Regions from separate parts of the Streptomyces sp. NPDC006610 genome, predicted to be linked through region 1. Evidence: riboswitches for the same ligand, from Rfam matches in the RefSeq annotation. Region 1 holds a riboswitch; the other holds the start of a gene.
The links. Region 1 has a riboswitch for thiamine pyrophosphate ahead of thiO (glycine oxidase ThiO). Riboswitches for the same ligand answer to the same signal wherever they lie in the genome.
Positions count from the first base shown of each region.

Region 2: linked by a shared signal. The riboswitch ahead of ABZY13_RS13440 (thiamine ABC transporter substrate-binding protein) and the one ahead of thiO (glycine oxidase ThiO) in region 1 are both predicted to bind thiamine pyrophosphate.

Region 1 is NZ_JBEXOP010000065.1:10,139-17,526, reverse strand. It holds gene pknB (Stk1 family PASTA domain-containing Ser/Thr kinase) at 1-504, opposite strand, end outside; gene ABZY13_RS32120 (thiazole synthase) at 625-1,419, opposite strand; gene thiS (sulfur carrier protein ThiS) at 1,423-1,623, opposite strand; gene thiO (glycine oxidase ThiO) at 1,635-2,879, opposite strand; TPP riboswitch at 2,871-2,982, opposite strand; gene ABZY13_RS32105 (hypothetical protein) at 3,034-3,387, shown strand; gene ABZY13_RS32100 (FAD-dependent oxidoreductase) at 3,416-4,645, shown strand; gene ABZY13_RS32095 (Rv2175c family DNA-binding protein) at 4,739-5,104, shown strand; gene thiE (thiamine phosphate synthase) at 5,226-5,900, shown strand; gene metF (methylenetetrahydrofolate reductase [NAD(P)H]) at 6,113-7,036, shown strand; gene ABZY13_RS32080 (hypothetical protein) at 7,094-7,388, shown strand, end outside.
Region 2 is NZ_JBEXOP010000013.1:95,360-102,747, forward strand. It holds gene ABZY13_RS13425 (maleylpyruvate isomerase family mycothiol-dependent enzyme) at 1-66, opposite strand, end outside; gene ABZY13_RS13430 (ABC transporter ATP-binding protein) at 90-1,109, opposite strand; gene ABZY13_RS13435 (iron ABC transporter permease) at 1,109-2,782, opposite strand; gene ABZY13_RS13440 (thiamine ABC transporter substrate-binding protein) at 2,758-3,852, opposite strand; TPP riboswitch at 3,917-4,023, opposite strand; gene rlmN (23S rRNA (adenine(2503)-C(2))-methyltransferase RlmN) at 4,067-5,173, opposite strand; gene ABZY13_RS13450 (hypothetical protein) at 5,228-5,374, opposite strand; gene ABZY13_RS13455 (phosphatidate cytidylyltransferase) at 5,492-6,616, opposite strand; gene frr (ribosome recycling factor) at 6,616-7,173, opposite strand; gene pyrH (UMP kinase) at 7,317-7,388, opposite strand, start outside.

The sequences.
Region 1 (7,388 bases):
CGTGCCCACGGACCGCACGAGGCCGAAGTCGGCGACCTTGACCCGGCCGTCGTCCCCGATCAGCACGTTCTCCGGCTTCATGTCCCGGTGCACGAACCCGGCGCGGTGCGCCGCGCCGAGGGCGGCCAGGACGGGCTCCAGGATGTCCAGCGCCGCACGCGGCTGCAGCGCCCCGCGCTCGCGCAGGACGTCGCGCAGGGTGCAGCCGGCGACGTACTCCATCGCCAGGTAGACGTACGACCCGTCCGTCCCTTGGTCGAACACCTGGACGACGTTGGGGTGGGCGAGGCGGGCGACCGACTTGGCCTCGCGGATGAACCGCTCGACGAACGTGGCGTCCGCGGCGAGGGTGGGGTGCATCACCTTGAGCGCGAGCACCCGGTCGAGGCGGGTGTCCACGGCCCGGTAGACCGTGGCCATGCCGCCGACCGCGATCCGCGCGTCGACGCGGTACCGGCCGTCGAGCACCTGCCCGGCCAGCGGGTCCTGAAGGGTCGTGTCCACGGCCCGAGTCTACGAGCCGCCGCCGACACCGCCGCGCGTCCGGCGACGACGGGCCCGGGACTGCAGCCGACCTGTGACGCAATCCCCACACCGAGAGCCGGCGGCCCGTCGCAGCGCCCCTCAGAACGCGGGCCGCTCCGGATCGAGCACGGCCAGGCCCTCCGTGGGAGAGGACGCCTCGGCGAAGTGCCGCCGCGGAATCCGCCCCGCCAGCCGGGCCAGCCGCCCCGCCTCCACCGCGTGGCGCATGGCCTCCGCCATGACGACCGGCTCCTGGGCCCGCGTCACCGCCGAGGCGAGCATCACCCCGGCGCACCCCAGCTCCATCGCCAGCGCCGCGTCCGACGCCGTCCCCGCGCCCGCGTCCAGAATCACCGGCACGCGCGCGTGCTCGACGATCAGCTGGAAGTTGTGCGGGTTGCGGATGCCGAGCCCGGACCCGATGGGCGAGCCCAGCGGCATGATCGCGGCGCAGCCGACGTCCTCCAGCTTCCGCGCCAGCACCGGGTCGTCGTTGGTGTACGGCAGCACCGTGAACCCGTCGTCGACCAGAGTCTCGGCCGCGTCGAGCAGCTCGATCGGGTCCGGCAGCAGGGTGCGCTCGTCGGCGATGACCTCCAGCTTGATCAGATCGGTGCCCAGCGCCTCGCGCGCGAGGCGGGCGGTGAGGACGGCCTCGCCCGCGGTGAAGCAGCCGGCCGTGTTCGGCAGGACCCGGATGCCCAGCCGCTCCAGGACGGACAGCACCGAGCCGTGCACCGTCGGGTCCACGCGCCGCATCGCGACCGTGGTCAGCTCCGTCCCCGACGCGACCAGCGCCCGCTCCAGCACCTCCAGGCTGGGCGCGCCGCCGGTCCCCATGATCAGCCGGGAGGTGAGGGACGTGCCCCCGAGGACGAACGGATCGTCGGCCATGGGTCAGCCTCCTTGGACGGCGGTGAGGACCTCGACGCGGTCCCCCTCGGCGAGGGACGTCGTGGGCCACTGCGCGCGCGGGACGACGGTTTCGTTGACGGCGGCGGCCACCCCGGAGGGCGCCGCGGTGAGGGTGCGCACCAGCGCGTCGAGGGCGGTGCCGTCGGCGACCTGGCGGCGCTCCCCGTTGACGGAGATGGTCATGACGGAGGTGTTCATACGGGCTGCTCCGTGCGTACGGCGGGTACGGGTGCGGGGGACGTGTCCACGGCGGGCGCCGCGGACGGGCCCACGGCGGAGGCGGCCGGCGCGGCGCCGAAGCGTTGCGGGGTGAAGGGACGGGCCACCTCGGGCAGTTCCCCGGTCGCCAGCGCGTGCGCCAGGACGTCGCCGGTGACCGGTGTGAGCAGCACGCCGTTGCGGAAGTGGCCGGTGGCCAGCAGCAGGCCGTCCAGGTCGGTCGGGCCGAGCAGCGGCGCGTTGTCCGGGGAGCCGGGGCGCAGTCCGGCCCGGGTCTCCGTCAGGGGGAGTTCGGTGAGGCCCGGCACGAGTTCGTGGGCGTCGCGCAGCAGCTCGTACACGCCCCCGGCGGTGACCGTGGTGTCCCAGCCCAGTTCCTCGCTGGTGGCGCCGATGACCAGTTCGCCGTTCTCGCGCGGGACCAGGTAGACCTCGCTGCCGCGGACGACCGCGCGGACGGTGCGGTGCAGGAACGGCGCGTACCGGGGCGGCACGGTCAGCCGCACCACCTGCCCCTTCACCGGCCGCACGGGCGGCCGTACGGCGTCCGGGACCCCCGCGAGGCGACCGCTGAAACTGCCGGCGGCGAGGACGACCTGCCCGGCCGTCAGTTCGGCGTCCCCGCGCGTGACGGCGCCGGTGGCCCGGTCCCGGGCGACGGTGAGCCGCTCGGCCGCGTCCCGGTGGAGCGTCACGCCCGCCCGCTCGCACGCCGTGACCAGGGCGGCGGCCAGCCGGCGCGGGTCGATCTGGTGGTCGCCGTCGACCCGCAGCCCTCCGCGCACGCCCGGCGCGAGCATCGGCTCCAGGCGGCGGCACTCGCGCCCCGACAGCCACTGCGAGTCGAGTCCCGACCGGCGCTGCAGGGCGTGCAGCTCGCGCAGATGGGCGCGGTCGTCGGCGTCCAGGGCGACCGCGAGGGTGCCGCACCTGCGGTAGCCGAGGTCGTGGCCCGCGGCCTCGGCCAGCTCGGCCGCGAAGGCCGGATAGCGCTCGGCCGAGGCCAGGTTGAGGCCGAGCAGGGTCTGCTCGCCATGGTGCAGCTCGGTGACGGCGGCGAGCATCCCCGCCGCCACCCGGGCGGCCCCGCCGCCCGGTTCGGGGTCCACGACGGTCACGGAGAACCCGCGCTGCGCGGCCCGCCAGGCCGTGACCAGGCCGATGATCCCGCCCCCGATGACGAGGACGTCGGACGCGTGCGCGGAGGACGACACGGGCATTCAGCCCCTCCCTTCGCCGGCATGACCCGGATCAGGTTCGTACGGTCGGAGGCCGCCAGCCTCCCTCTCAGCCCGGTGCGTCCGGGCTCCCGCGAGTGCTTTACGGTGGCCACCCTAGCCGCCCTCCGCCGTTCTCAGTAAGGGAGCCTGTGCCGTGGCCCGATCCCTGGACGGTCTCGTCCTCGCCCCCGTCGCCGACCAGTCCCCGGGCCAGGTCGGCGCCCGCACCCGGTTCGCCTACCACGAGCGGGACGGTGAGGTCTGGGCCGAGTACGCGGGCGGCGACGTCGTCCGCGGCTTCCTGGTCGGCGCCCGCGCGGGCGACCGGCTGGACTTCCGCTACGTCCAGCTCACGCGGGACGGCGCGACGTCCAGCGGGCACTGCGTGTCCACCGTCGTGGAGCTGCCCGACGGGAGGGTGCGGCTGGAGGAGACCTGGGAGTGGGAGTCGCGGCCGGGGAGCGGCACGAGCGTCGTGGAACAGGTCGGCGGCCCCGGCGCGGACTGACCGTGCGTCAGTTGTCTATGGTGACCGGATGAGCGAGCAGAGGCAGTCGGGCGCGCGGCGCGCGGTGATCGCCGGCGCGGGCATGGCCGGCGTGCAGACCGCGGTCGCGCTGCGGGAACAGGGCTTCACCGGTGGCGTGACGCTGATCGGCGCCGAACCCCACCAGCCCTACGACCGGCCGCCGCTGTCCAAGGCCGTGCTGCTCGGCACCGCGGAGGGCTCCGCCTTCGACGTCGACTTCGAGGCCCTCGGCATCGAGCTCCACCTCGGCCGCGAGGCCCTCGGCGTGCGCCCCGGCGACCACGTCCTGGACACCGCCGCGGGCCCGGAGCCGTACGACGTCCTGGTGCTCGCCACCGGCGCCGAGCCGCTGCGGCTGCCGGGCGCCGAGGGCGTGCCCGGCGTGCATCTGCTGCGCACCCTGGACGACGCCGAGCGGCTGCGCCCCGTGCTCGCCCGGCAGCACGACATCGTGGTCGTGGGCGCCGGCTGGATCGGCGCCGAGTTCGCCACCGCCGCGCGGGAGGCCGGCTGCTCCGTGACCGTCGTGGAGGCCGCCGACCGGCCGCTCGCCGGGGTGCTGCCGCCCGAGGTGGCCGCCCCGATGGCCGGCTGGTACGCCGACAGCGGGGCCGTACTGCGCACCCACGCGCGCGTGCGGCGCGTCGAGCCCGGCACGGTGGTGCTGGACGACGGCTCCACGCTGCCCGCGGGCGCCGTCGTCGTCGGCATCGGCGCCCGCCCCGCCACGGACTGGCTCGCGGGCTCGGGCATCGAGCTGGGCGTCCACCGGGAGGTCGTCGCCGACGCCCATCTGCGCACTTCCGCTCCGGACGTGTACGCGGTCGGCGACTGCGCCTCCTTCCCCTCCGGCCGCTACGGCGAGCGGCTCCTCGTGCACCACTGGGACAACGCCCTCCAGGGCCCGCGCACGGTCGCCGCGAACATCGTCGGCTCGGCCACCGGCGAGCCCCTCGCGGCCTACGACCCCGTGCCGTACTTCTGGTCCGAGCAGTTCGGCCGCTTCGTCCAGTACGCCGGGCACCACACCGCGACCGACACCGTGCTGTGGCGCGGCGACCCCTCGGGGCCCGCCTGGAGCGTCTGCTGGCTGCGCGAGGGGCGGCTGGCCGCCCTGCTGGCGGTGGGCCGCCCGAGGGACCTCGCCCAGGGGCGGCGTCTGATCGAGGCGGGGGCGGCCATGGACCCGCGGCTGCTGGCGGACCCGGCGCTGCCCCTGAAGGCGGCGACGGCCTGACGCAGGTCCCAAGACGGGCGGATCGTCCCCCTTGTGACCCTTCCGACCCCGCCCGGCTACCGACTGTCAGTCGCAGATGGCAGTCTTGGTGACGTGACCGAGATTGACGCAAAGATCGATGCTCTCGTCCCCGCCTGGCTCACGCTCCCCGACATCGCCGACATGCTCGGCGTCGAGGTGACGCGCGTCCGGCAGCTGGTCAAGGAGGGCCAGCTCATCGCCGTACGCCGAGGTGAGAACCGCGCGCTGCACGTCCCCGCCGCCTTTATCGACGGCGACAAGGTCGTCAAGGGCCTGACCGGCACCCTGACCCTTCTGCGGGACGACGGCTTCACGGACGAAGAGATGCTCGAGTGGCTCTTCACCCCCGACCCGAGCCTGCCCGGCACCCCCGCGCAGGCGCTCAGCGAGAATCGCGGCACGGAGGTGAAGCGCCGCGCCCAGGCGCTCGCCGTCTGATCCACAGCCCGACCGAACAACCGTCCGGCGTATGGCCGCGGCTCCGCCCCGGCGGGCCGCGGCCCCGGCCGCGCCCGCCCGCCGGCCGCCCTGCGCCCACCGAACCACGGGGGACCCGCACATGCCCGGCACCGCCGCCGAGACGGCCACCGCCGTCACCGCCCGCGCCCAGCTCGCCGACGCCCGGCTCTATCTGTGCACGGACGCCCGCAAGCGCCAGGGCGACCTGCCCGCCTTCCTGGACGCCGTACTGGCGGGCGGCGTCGACATCGTGCAGCTGCGGGACAAAGGCATGGAGGCCGCCGAGGAGCTGGAGCACCTCCGTGTCCTCGCCGACGCCTGCGCCCGGCACGGCAAGCTCCTCGCGGTGAACGACCGCGCGGACGTCGCGCACGCCGCCGGCGCGGACGTCCTCCACCTCGGCCAGGGCGACCTGCCCGTCCCGGCCGCCCGCGCCATCCTCGGCGGCGACGTCCTCATCGGCCGTTCCACGCACTCCGAGACGGAGGCCGCCGCTGCCGCCGCCCAGGAGGGCGTCGACTACTTCTGCACCGGGCCCTGCTGGCCGACCCCCACCAAGCCGGGCCGTCACGCGCCCGGACTCGACCTGGTCCGTCACACCGCGTCACTGGGCACCGACCGCCCCTGGTTCGCCATCGGCGGGATCGACCTCGGCAACCTCGATCAGGTGCTGGACGCCGGGGCCCGCCGGGTCGTCGTCGTCCGCGCGATCACCGAGGCGGACGACCCGGGCGCCGCCGCGGCCGAGTTCGCCGAGCGGCTGCGGGCCGGGTGAGGGGCGGGCCGGTGAACGCTGGGCCGGTGGGAGACCGGCCGGTGGCGGACCGGCCGGTGCGGCCGGTGGGAGACGGGCCGGTGGGGCCGGTGGCGGGCGGGTCGCGGTGCGGTTCCTCCGTGGTCTGTCCAAGGGGTGGACAACGGTCCGGCAAACCGGGCAAATTCCAGCATCCGGTTGGGTGACCGCCGCGCCCTGGCTAACCTGCCCGTATGGCCCTCGGAACCGCATCCACCAGGACGGACCGCGCACGCACCGTGCGTGACATCCTCGCCACCGGCAAGACGACGTACTCGTTCGAGTTCTCGGCTCCGAAGACCCCCAAGGGCGAGCGGAACCTGTGGAGCGCGCTGCGCAGGGTCGAGGCGGTCGCCCCCGACTTCGTGTCCGTCACCTACGGCGCCGGCGGTTCCACCCGCGCGGGCACCGTCAAGGAGACCCAGCAGATCGTCGCCGACACGACGCTCACCCCGGTCGCCCACCTCACCGCCGTCAACCACTCCATCGCCGAGCTGCGCAACATCATCGGCCAGTACGCCGACGCCGGCATCCGCAACATGCTCGCCGTGCGCGGCGACCCGCCCGGCGACCCCATGGCCGACTGGGTGCCGCACCCGCAGGGCCTGACCTACGCGGCCGAACTCGTCCGGCTCATCAAGGAGTCCGGCGACTTCTGCGTGGGCGTCGCGGCCTTCCCGGAGATGCACCCGCGCTCCGCGGACTGGGACGCGGACGTCGAGCACTTCGTCGACAAGTGCCGGGCCGGCGCGGACTACGCCATCACCCAGATGTTCTTCCAGCCCGAGTCCTACCTGCGGCTGCGCGACCGCGTCGCCGCGGCGGGCTGCGACACCCCGGTCATCCCCGAGGTCATGCCCGTGACCAGCGTGCGGATGCTGGAGCGGCTGCCGCAGCTGAGCAACGCGCACATCCCCGCCGTCCTGAAAGAGCGGATCCTCACAGCCAAAGACGATCCGGCCGCTGTACGCTCCATTGGCATCGAGTTCGCCACCGAGTTCTGCGCGCGGCTGCTGGCCGAGGGAGTGCCCGGACTGCACTTCATCACGCTCAACAACTCCACGGCGACGCTGGAAATCTACGAGAACCTGGGCCTGCACCACCCACCGCGGGCCTAGACCGGCCGGGCGCGGATACGCCACACTGCGTAACCGGTCACTGGGAGAGGGGCGTACATGGGCTGGACGGTCCTCTACATCGCGTTCGGCATCGTCGCGCTGTGGTTGCTGGGCGAGGTGCTGCTGCAGTACAAGGCGCGGCTCCGCTGGCGGCTGCTGGCGTTCGTCGGCTTCCTCGGCGTCGTCCTCGGCGTGCTGATCCCGTCCGTCGTCGTGATCGGGCTGGGCGCCGCGGCCTTCGCGGTCGGGCAGACGTACGTCACCCTGTCCTTCCGCCGAGGCTTCGAGGCGGGCTGGGCGGTCACGGGCCGGCCGTCGGCGGGCGGCAGCAAGCGCCGCCGCGGCGAGGCGG
Region 2 (7,388 bases), on a different contig from region 1:
CTGTGCCTGCGCGGCGATTTCCTCGCAGTAGCGGTCGTACGTCAAAGGTTCGGCACGGTCGGTCATGCCCGCACCCTACGGTCGCCCGGTCAGCCGAGCACCACGATTTCCGCCGGGTCGAACTCCACCCCGACCACGCCCCCGGCCTCGGGAGCGTCCCGCAAAGCACACGCCGCCTCCAGCCGCGGCGTGCCCTCCGGCTGGAGCTGTACGGCGACATGGGTGCCCTTGAACGTGCGCGCGACCACCGTGCAGCGCAGGCCGGCGCCGGCCTCGACCAGGCGCACCCCGGCGGGCCGTACGAGCAGGGTCCGGGAGCCCTGGGGGGCGCCCTCGGGCACGGGCAGCCTGCCCCACGGCGTGTCCGCGGCCCGTCCGCCCACTGTCGCCGAGGTCACGTTCTCGAAGCCGAGGAAGCGGGCCACGAACGCGTCGGCCGGCCTCTGCCACACGTCAAGGGGCGAGCCCGACTGGGCGATCCGTCCGTCCCGCATGACCACGACCCGGTCGGCCAGCGCGAACGCCTCGCCCTGGTCGTGCGTCACGGCGAGCACGGTGGTGCCCAACCGGGTGAACAGCTCGCGCAGCTCCACCACCAGCCGCTCCCGCAGAGAGCGGTCGAGCTGCCCGAGCGGCTCGTCCAGCATCAGCAGCCTCGGCCGCGGCGCCAGCGCCCGGGCGAGGGCGACCCGCTGCTGCTCACCCCCGGAGAGCGAGGCGACGGCCCGCCGCCCGGCGCCCGGCAGCCCGACCAGCTCCAGCAGCTGCGCGACCCGTTCGCGCTGCCGCTCCTTCGGCGCCCCGTGCATCCGCAGCCCGAAGGCCACATTGCCGGCCACGTCCCGCTGCGGGAACAGCTGATGGTCCTGGAACATCAGCCCGACGCCCCGCTTGTGCGCGGGCGTCCCCGCCTGGTCCCGCCCGTCGAGCAGCACCCGCCCGGAATCCAGCGGCTGCAGTCCGGCGACCGCCCGCAGCAACGTCGACTTGCCGCTGCCGCTCGGCCCGAGCACGCACACGATCTCGTGCTCGGCGACGCCCAGGCCGACGCCGTCGAGCACGGCCCGCCCGCCGAATCGGACGGTGGCGTCCTGGAGGGCCAGCAGCATCAGAACTCTCCCGTCCGGTCGGTACGCAGACGTTCCAGCACCAGCAGGGCCACCGCGCACACCACCATCAGAATCGTGGACAGGGCCATCGCCTGCCCGTAGTTGAGTTCGCCGGGCCGGCCCAGCAGCCGGGCCACGGCGACCGGCAGCGTCGGGTTGTCGGGCCGGGCGATGAACACCGTGGCGCCGAACTCGCCGAGGGACACGGCGAACGCGAACCCGGCCGCGACCAGCAGCGCCCGCCGCACCATCGGCAGGTCGACCTCGCGCCAGACCCGCCAGGGCGACGCCCCGAGCACCGCCGCCGCCTCGCGCAGCCGCGCGTCCACCGCCCGCAGCACGGGCAGCATCGTCCGCACCACGAACGGCACCCCGACCAGCGCCTGCGCCACCGGCACCAGCAGCCAGGAGGAACGCAGGTCCAGCGGCGGCTCGTCGAGCGCGATCAGGAAGCCGAAGCCCACGGTCACCGCGGACACGCCGAGCGGCAGCATCAGCAGCGCGTCGAAGCCGCGCACGAACCGGCCCGCGTCCCGCCGGGTCAGCGCGGCGGCGGCCAGCCCGCCGACCAGCACGGCGATGGCGGTGGCGACGACGGCGTACCCGAGGGAGTTGCCGACCGCGTTGATCGGCGGCACCAGGAAACTGCCGCCCTCCTGACTGGTCAGCGCCCGGTAGTAGGCGAAGTCGGGGGCGTCGAGGGACCGTTCGACGAGCACGGCCAGCGGCAGCAGGATCAGCGCCGCCACGGTGGCGAGGACCCCGGCCAGCAGCCACCGCTCCCCCGCTCCGCGCGGCCGGTGCGCGGTGACGGAGGCGTCGACCAGCTTCAGCGCGGTCTCCCTGCGCCGTACCGTCCAGGCGTGCAGGGCGAGGATCGCGCCGACCGCGAGGAACTGGATGAGCGTGAGCACCGCGGCCGTGGACAGGTCGAAGATCTCGGAGGTCTGCCGGTAGATCTCCACCTCCAGGGTCGCGAAGGCCGGTCCGCCGAGGATCTGCACGACGCCGAAGGAGGTGAAGGTGAACAGGAAGACCATCAGCGCGGCGGCGGCCACGGCGGGCGCGAGCGCGGGCAGCGTGACCTGCCGCCACGCCCGCAGCGGCGAGGCGCCGAGCATGCGCGCGGCCTCCTCCTGGCGCGGGTCGAGCTGGGCCCACAGCCCGCCGACCGTGCGGACGACGACGGCGTAGTTGAAGAAGACGTGCGCGAGCAGGATCGCCCACACGGTGGTGTCGAGCCGGACGCCCCACAGCTCGTCCAGCAGTCCGCCGCGCCCGACCAGCGCGAGGAACGCCGAGCCGACGACGACCGTCGGCAGCACGAACGGCACGGTCGCCACCGCCCGCAGCACCTGCTTGCCGGGGAAGTCGAGGCGGGCGAAGGCGTAGGCGGCGGGCAGCGCGATCAGCAGCGTCAGCGCGGTGGAGAGCAGGGCCTGCCAGGTGGTGAACCACAGGACGTGCCGGATGTCCGGCCGGGTGAGGACGTCCGCGATCCGGCCCAACTGCCAGGCCCCGTCGACGCGCAGACCGCGGGCGACGATCGCGGCGACGGGGTGGGCGAAGAAGACGCCGAAGAACGCGACGGGCAGGGCGATCAGGCCCAGCCGCGCCGCGCTCCCCTTCGCACGGAGCGCCCGGGACGTCACTTCAGGACGAGCGAGGTCCACGCGCCGACCCACTCGTCGCGGTGGGCGGCGATGTCGTCCGGGGCCATGGTCCGCGGGTCCTCGGCCTGCCGCCCGTACTTCCTGAACTCCTCGGGCACCTGGGCGCCCTCGCGCACCGGGTGGACGAACATGTTCAGCGGCATGTCCTCCTGGAACTCCTTCGAGATCAGGAAGTCCAGCAGCGCCTTGCCGCCCTCGGGGTTCTTCGCGTTGCCGAGCAGCCCGGCGTATTCGATCTGCCGGAAGCAGGTGCCGGTCGCCACGCCGGTCGGGGCGGTGTCCGGCCTGGGGTCGGCGAAGACGACCTCGGCGGGCGGCGAGGAGGCGTACGAGACGACGAGCGGCCGCTCTCCGCCGGCCTCCCGGCCGCCGGAGGACCCGGAGAACTCCTCGTTGTAGGCCTGCTCCCAGCCGTCGACCACCTTCACGCCGTTGGCCTTGAGCTTCTTCCAGTACTCCGGCCAGCCCTCGTCCCCGTACGCGGCGGCGGTGCCGAGCAGGAAGGCGAGGCCGGGCGAGGAGGTGGCGGCGTTCTCGGTGACGAGGAGGTCCCGGTACGCGGGCTTCACCAGGTCGTCGAAGGTCCGCGGCGGGTCCAGCTTGCGGTCGGCGAAGTACTTCTTGTCGTAGTTGACGCAGACGTCGCCGGTGTCGACGGGCGTGACCCGGTGCTTCACCGTCTCGTCGCGGTACTCCGGGCGGATCAGGTCGGCGCCCTTCGCCTCGTACGGCTGGAACAGGCCGTTGTCGAGCGCGCGGGAGAGCAGGGTGTTGTCGACGCCGAAGAAGACGTCGCCCTGCGGGTTGTCCTTGGTGAGGATGGCCTTGTTGACGGCGGTACCGGCGTCGCCGTCCATGAGGACCTTGAGCCGGTAGCCGGACTTCTTCTCGAAGGAGGCGATCACGTCCTTCGACACGACCCACGAGTCGTGGCTGACCAGCGTCACGGTCTTCGAACCGGACGTCCCGGTGCCGTCGGAGCCGTCGGAGTCGCCGGACGTGCACGCGGACAGCGTGACGAGGCCCAGCCCCACGACCGCGGCCGTGAACTTCTTGGCGGTGGTGCTCACCGATTTCCTCCTGGCTGACCAGGAAGAGACGCGGCCCTGCCCGTTCGCGGGCAGGGCGCAACAGCTCGAGTGGTGACCGATCTCCCTACCCAGAATGACCTGGGCGAGGTTCGGAGGGTCTGCGGTCTTGAACCGCACTCTCAGCGCTGTGGCGCTCCCCTGTCGGAATATGTAGGAATACTCAGATCACGAACATGTACGTACGAAGGTCAGACTACCGCTCGGTGGCCGCGAGCTGACCACACGCCCCGTCGATCTCCTGGCCACGGGTGTCCCGGACAGTGACCGGCACCCCGTGCGCGGCGATGGCCTCCACGAACGCCTTCTCGTCCTCGGGCCGCGAGGCGGTCCACTTCGAGCCGGGCGTGGGGTTGAGCGGGATCAGGTTGACGTGCACCGGCCGACCCTTGAGCAGCCGGCCGAGCCGGTCGCCGCGCCATGCCTGGTCGTTGATGTCGCGGATCAGCGCGTACTCGATGGACAGCCGCCGCCCGGACCTGGCCGCGTAGCCGAAGCCCGCGTCGAGCACCTCGCGGACCTTCCACCGGGTGTTGACGGGCACGAGGGTGTCGCGCAGCTCGTCGTCGGGAGCGTGCAGGGAGATCGCGAGCCGGCACTTGAAGCCCTCGTCGGCGAACCGGTGGATCGCCGGGACCAGTCCGACGGTGGACACGGTGATCCCGCGCTGCGACAGCCCCAGCCCGTCCGGCTCGGGGTCGGTCAGCGCGCGGATGGCGCCGACGACCCGCTTGTAGTTGGCGAGCGGCTCGCCCATCCCCATGAAGACGATGTTGGACAGCCGCGCCGGCCCGCCCGGCACCTCGCCGTCCCGCAGCGCCCGCATGCCGTCCACGATCTGGTGCACGATCTCGGCCGTCGACAGGTTCCGGTCCAGTCCCGCCTGCCCGGTGGCGCAGAACGGGCAGTTCATCCCGCATCCGGCCTGCGAGCTGATGCACATCGTCACCCGGTCCGGGTAGCGCATCAGCACCGACTCGACCAGCGTGCCGTCGAACAGCCGCCACAGCGTCTTGCGGGTGGCGCCCTCGTCGGTCGACAGATGCCGTACGACGGTCATCAGCTCGGGGAACAGCGCCTCCCGCAGCCTGGCACGCGAACCGGCGGGGATGTCGGTCCACTGCTCGGGGTCGTGCGCGTACCGCGCGAAGTAGTGCTGCGAGAGCTGCTTGGCGCGAAACGGCTTCTCGCCGATCTCGGCGACGGCTTCCCTGCGCTCGGCGGGCGAGAGATCGGCAAGGTGCCGCGGCGGCTTCTTGGCTCCGCGCGGGGCGACGAAAGTGAGTTCTCCGGGCTTGGGCATGGTCCTACCAGTGTCGCAGATCGAAAACGCCGCCCCGGACGCCCGCCCGCCGCGCTAGAGATCGCCCAGCAGATCCGTGATCGCGGAGAACCAGCCCTCACGGTGGTCCTTGCAGTACTTGTAGCGGCTCCTGCGGATCCGTATCCGCGGCTGCCGGACCGGGACGCCGCACGCGCGGCAGGGTCTCGTCCGTCTGCTCATCGTCGCTCTCCCCCTGTGAACGCCTGCAGCCACTCGTGCAGGTACCAGCCGGAACCCGTGAACGCGGCGAGGGCCCCCCGCCCCGAAGGACGACGGGCCCTCGCCCACTGCCGTCGGTCAGCCGCTGCCCACGAACAGCACCAGCAGCAGCCACACCACCGGCGCCGTCGGCAGCAGCGAGTCCAGCCGGTCCATGATGCCGCCGTGCCCGGGCAGCAGGGTACCCATGTCCTTGATGCCGAGGTCCCGCTTGATCATGGACTCGCCGAGGTCGCCCAGCGTGGCGCTGGCGGCGACCGCGAGGCCCAGGAGCAGGCCCTGCCACCAGGCGCCGTCGTCCACCAGGAACTGCATGCACAGCGCGCCCGCCGCCATGGCGAACGCCACCGCGCCGAGGAGCCCCTCGCGGGTCTTGCCGGGGCTGATGCGCGGCGCCAGCTTGCGCCGGCCGAACCGCCAACCCACCGCGTACGCCCCGGTGTCGCTGACCACCGTCAGCAGCAGGAACGTCAGCACCCGGCGCGGGCCGTCGTCCGCGGCGAGCATCATCGAGACGAACGTCGCCAGGAACGGGACGTAGAACGCGGCGAAGACGCCCGCCGTCACGTCCCTGAGATAGTTCTCCGGCGGTGCGGTCATCCGCCACACGAGCACCGCCAGCGCCGTGAGCGCCATGGCCACCCACGCGCCCTCGGCGCCCCGCGCATAACCGGCGACGACCATCGCAGCGCCGCCCACCGCGAGCGGCACGAGCGGCACGTGGATCTGCTTGCGCTCCTCGAGCCGCTTGGTCAGCTCCCACAGCCCGACGGCCGCGGCGACCGCGATCACGCCCACGAACACGGCCTTGACGACGAACAGCGACACGACGATCACCGCGCCGAGTCCGACGCCGACCCCTATCGCCGCGCCCAGGTCCCGTCCCGCGCTCTTCTTCTGCGGTGCGGGGGCCGGCTGCGGGGCGTCGGGCATGGGCTCCGGATTCTGCGGGGCCGCGCCGTGGTGCGGCGCCGGCCGGCTCTGGTCGCGGAAGGAGGGGCCGCCCGGCCGAGCGGCCCCCCTCTCGTCATCCTGGTCTCCGCCGTGGGCGGACACGTCGGGCACGATGGGCATGGGGCGAGTCTGCTGCGCGGCGAGCGCATCGTAGGCGGGACCCGCCGGGGCGACCCCCTGGAGGGGCCCCCGGTCGGACGGCCCCCAGTACCCAGCGTGCGGCGGCGCCCCCCAGGAAGAGTCGTTCATCAGACCTCGAGAAGCTCCGCTTCCTTGTGCTTGAGCAGCTCGTCCACCTGGGCGACGTACTTCGCGGTGGTGTCGTCGAGCTCCTTCTCCGCACGGCGGCCCTCGTCCTCGCCGACCTCGCCGTCCTTGACCAGCTTGTCGATGGCGTCCTTGGCCTTGCGGCGCACCGAGCGGATGGACACCTTGGCGTCCTCGCCCTTGCCCTTGGCGACCTTGATGTACTCGCGTCGGCGCTCCTCGGTCAGCTCGGGGAACACCACGCGGATGATGTTGCCGTCGTTGCTCGGGTTGACGCCCAGGTCGGAGTCGCGGATCGCCTGCTCGATGTTGCGCAGCGCGCTCTTGTCGAACGGGGTCACGACGGCCATGCGCGGCTCCGGCACGGAGAACGAAGCCAGCTGGTTGATCGGCGTCGGCGCGCCGTAGTAGTCGGCCACGATCTTGTTGAACATCGCCGGGTGCGCACGGCCGGTGCGGATCGCGGCGAAGTCCTCCTTGGCGACCACGACGGCCTTCTCCATCTTCTCCTCGGCCTCGAGGAGGGTCTCTTCGATCACCACTTGCTCCTGCGTGTCTTGAGTAGGCCCGGCTGCGGTTCCGTGGCTGCGGTCGGCGGCCGGCTGCGTCGCGTCTTCTTCCTGCACGTTTCCCGACCGGCGGGACATTGTCCATCCCCCGGCCGGGCAGCGTGGTTCACCGGTCAGTCCCGGCTGCCCTGGTCACCCACGAGCGTGCCGATCTTCTCACCCTTGACGGCGCGGGCGATATTGCC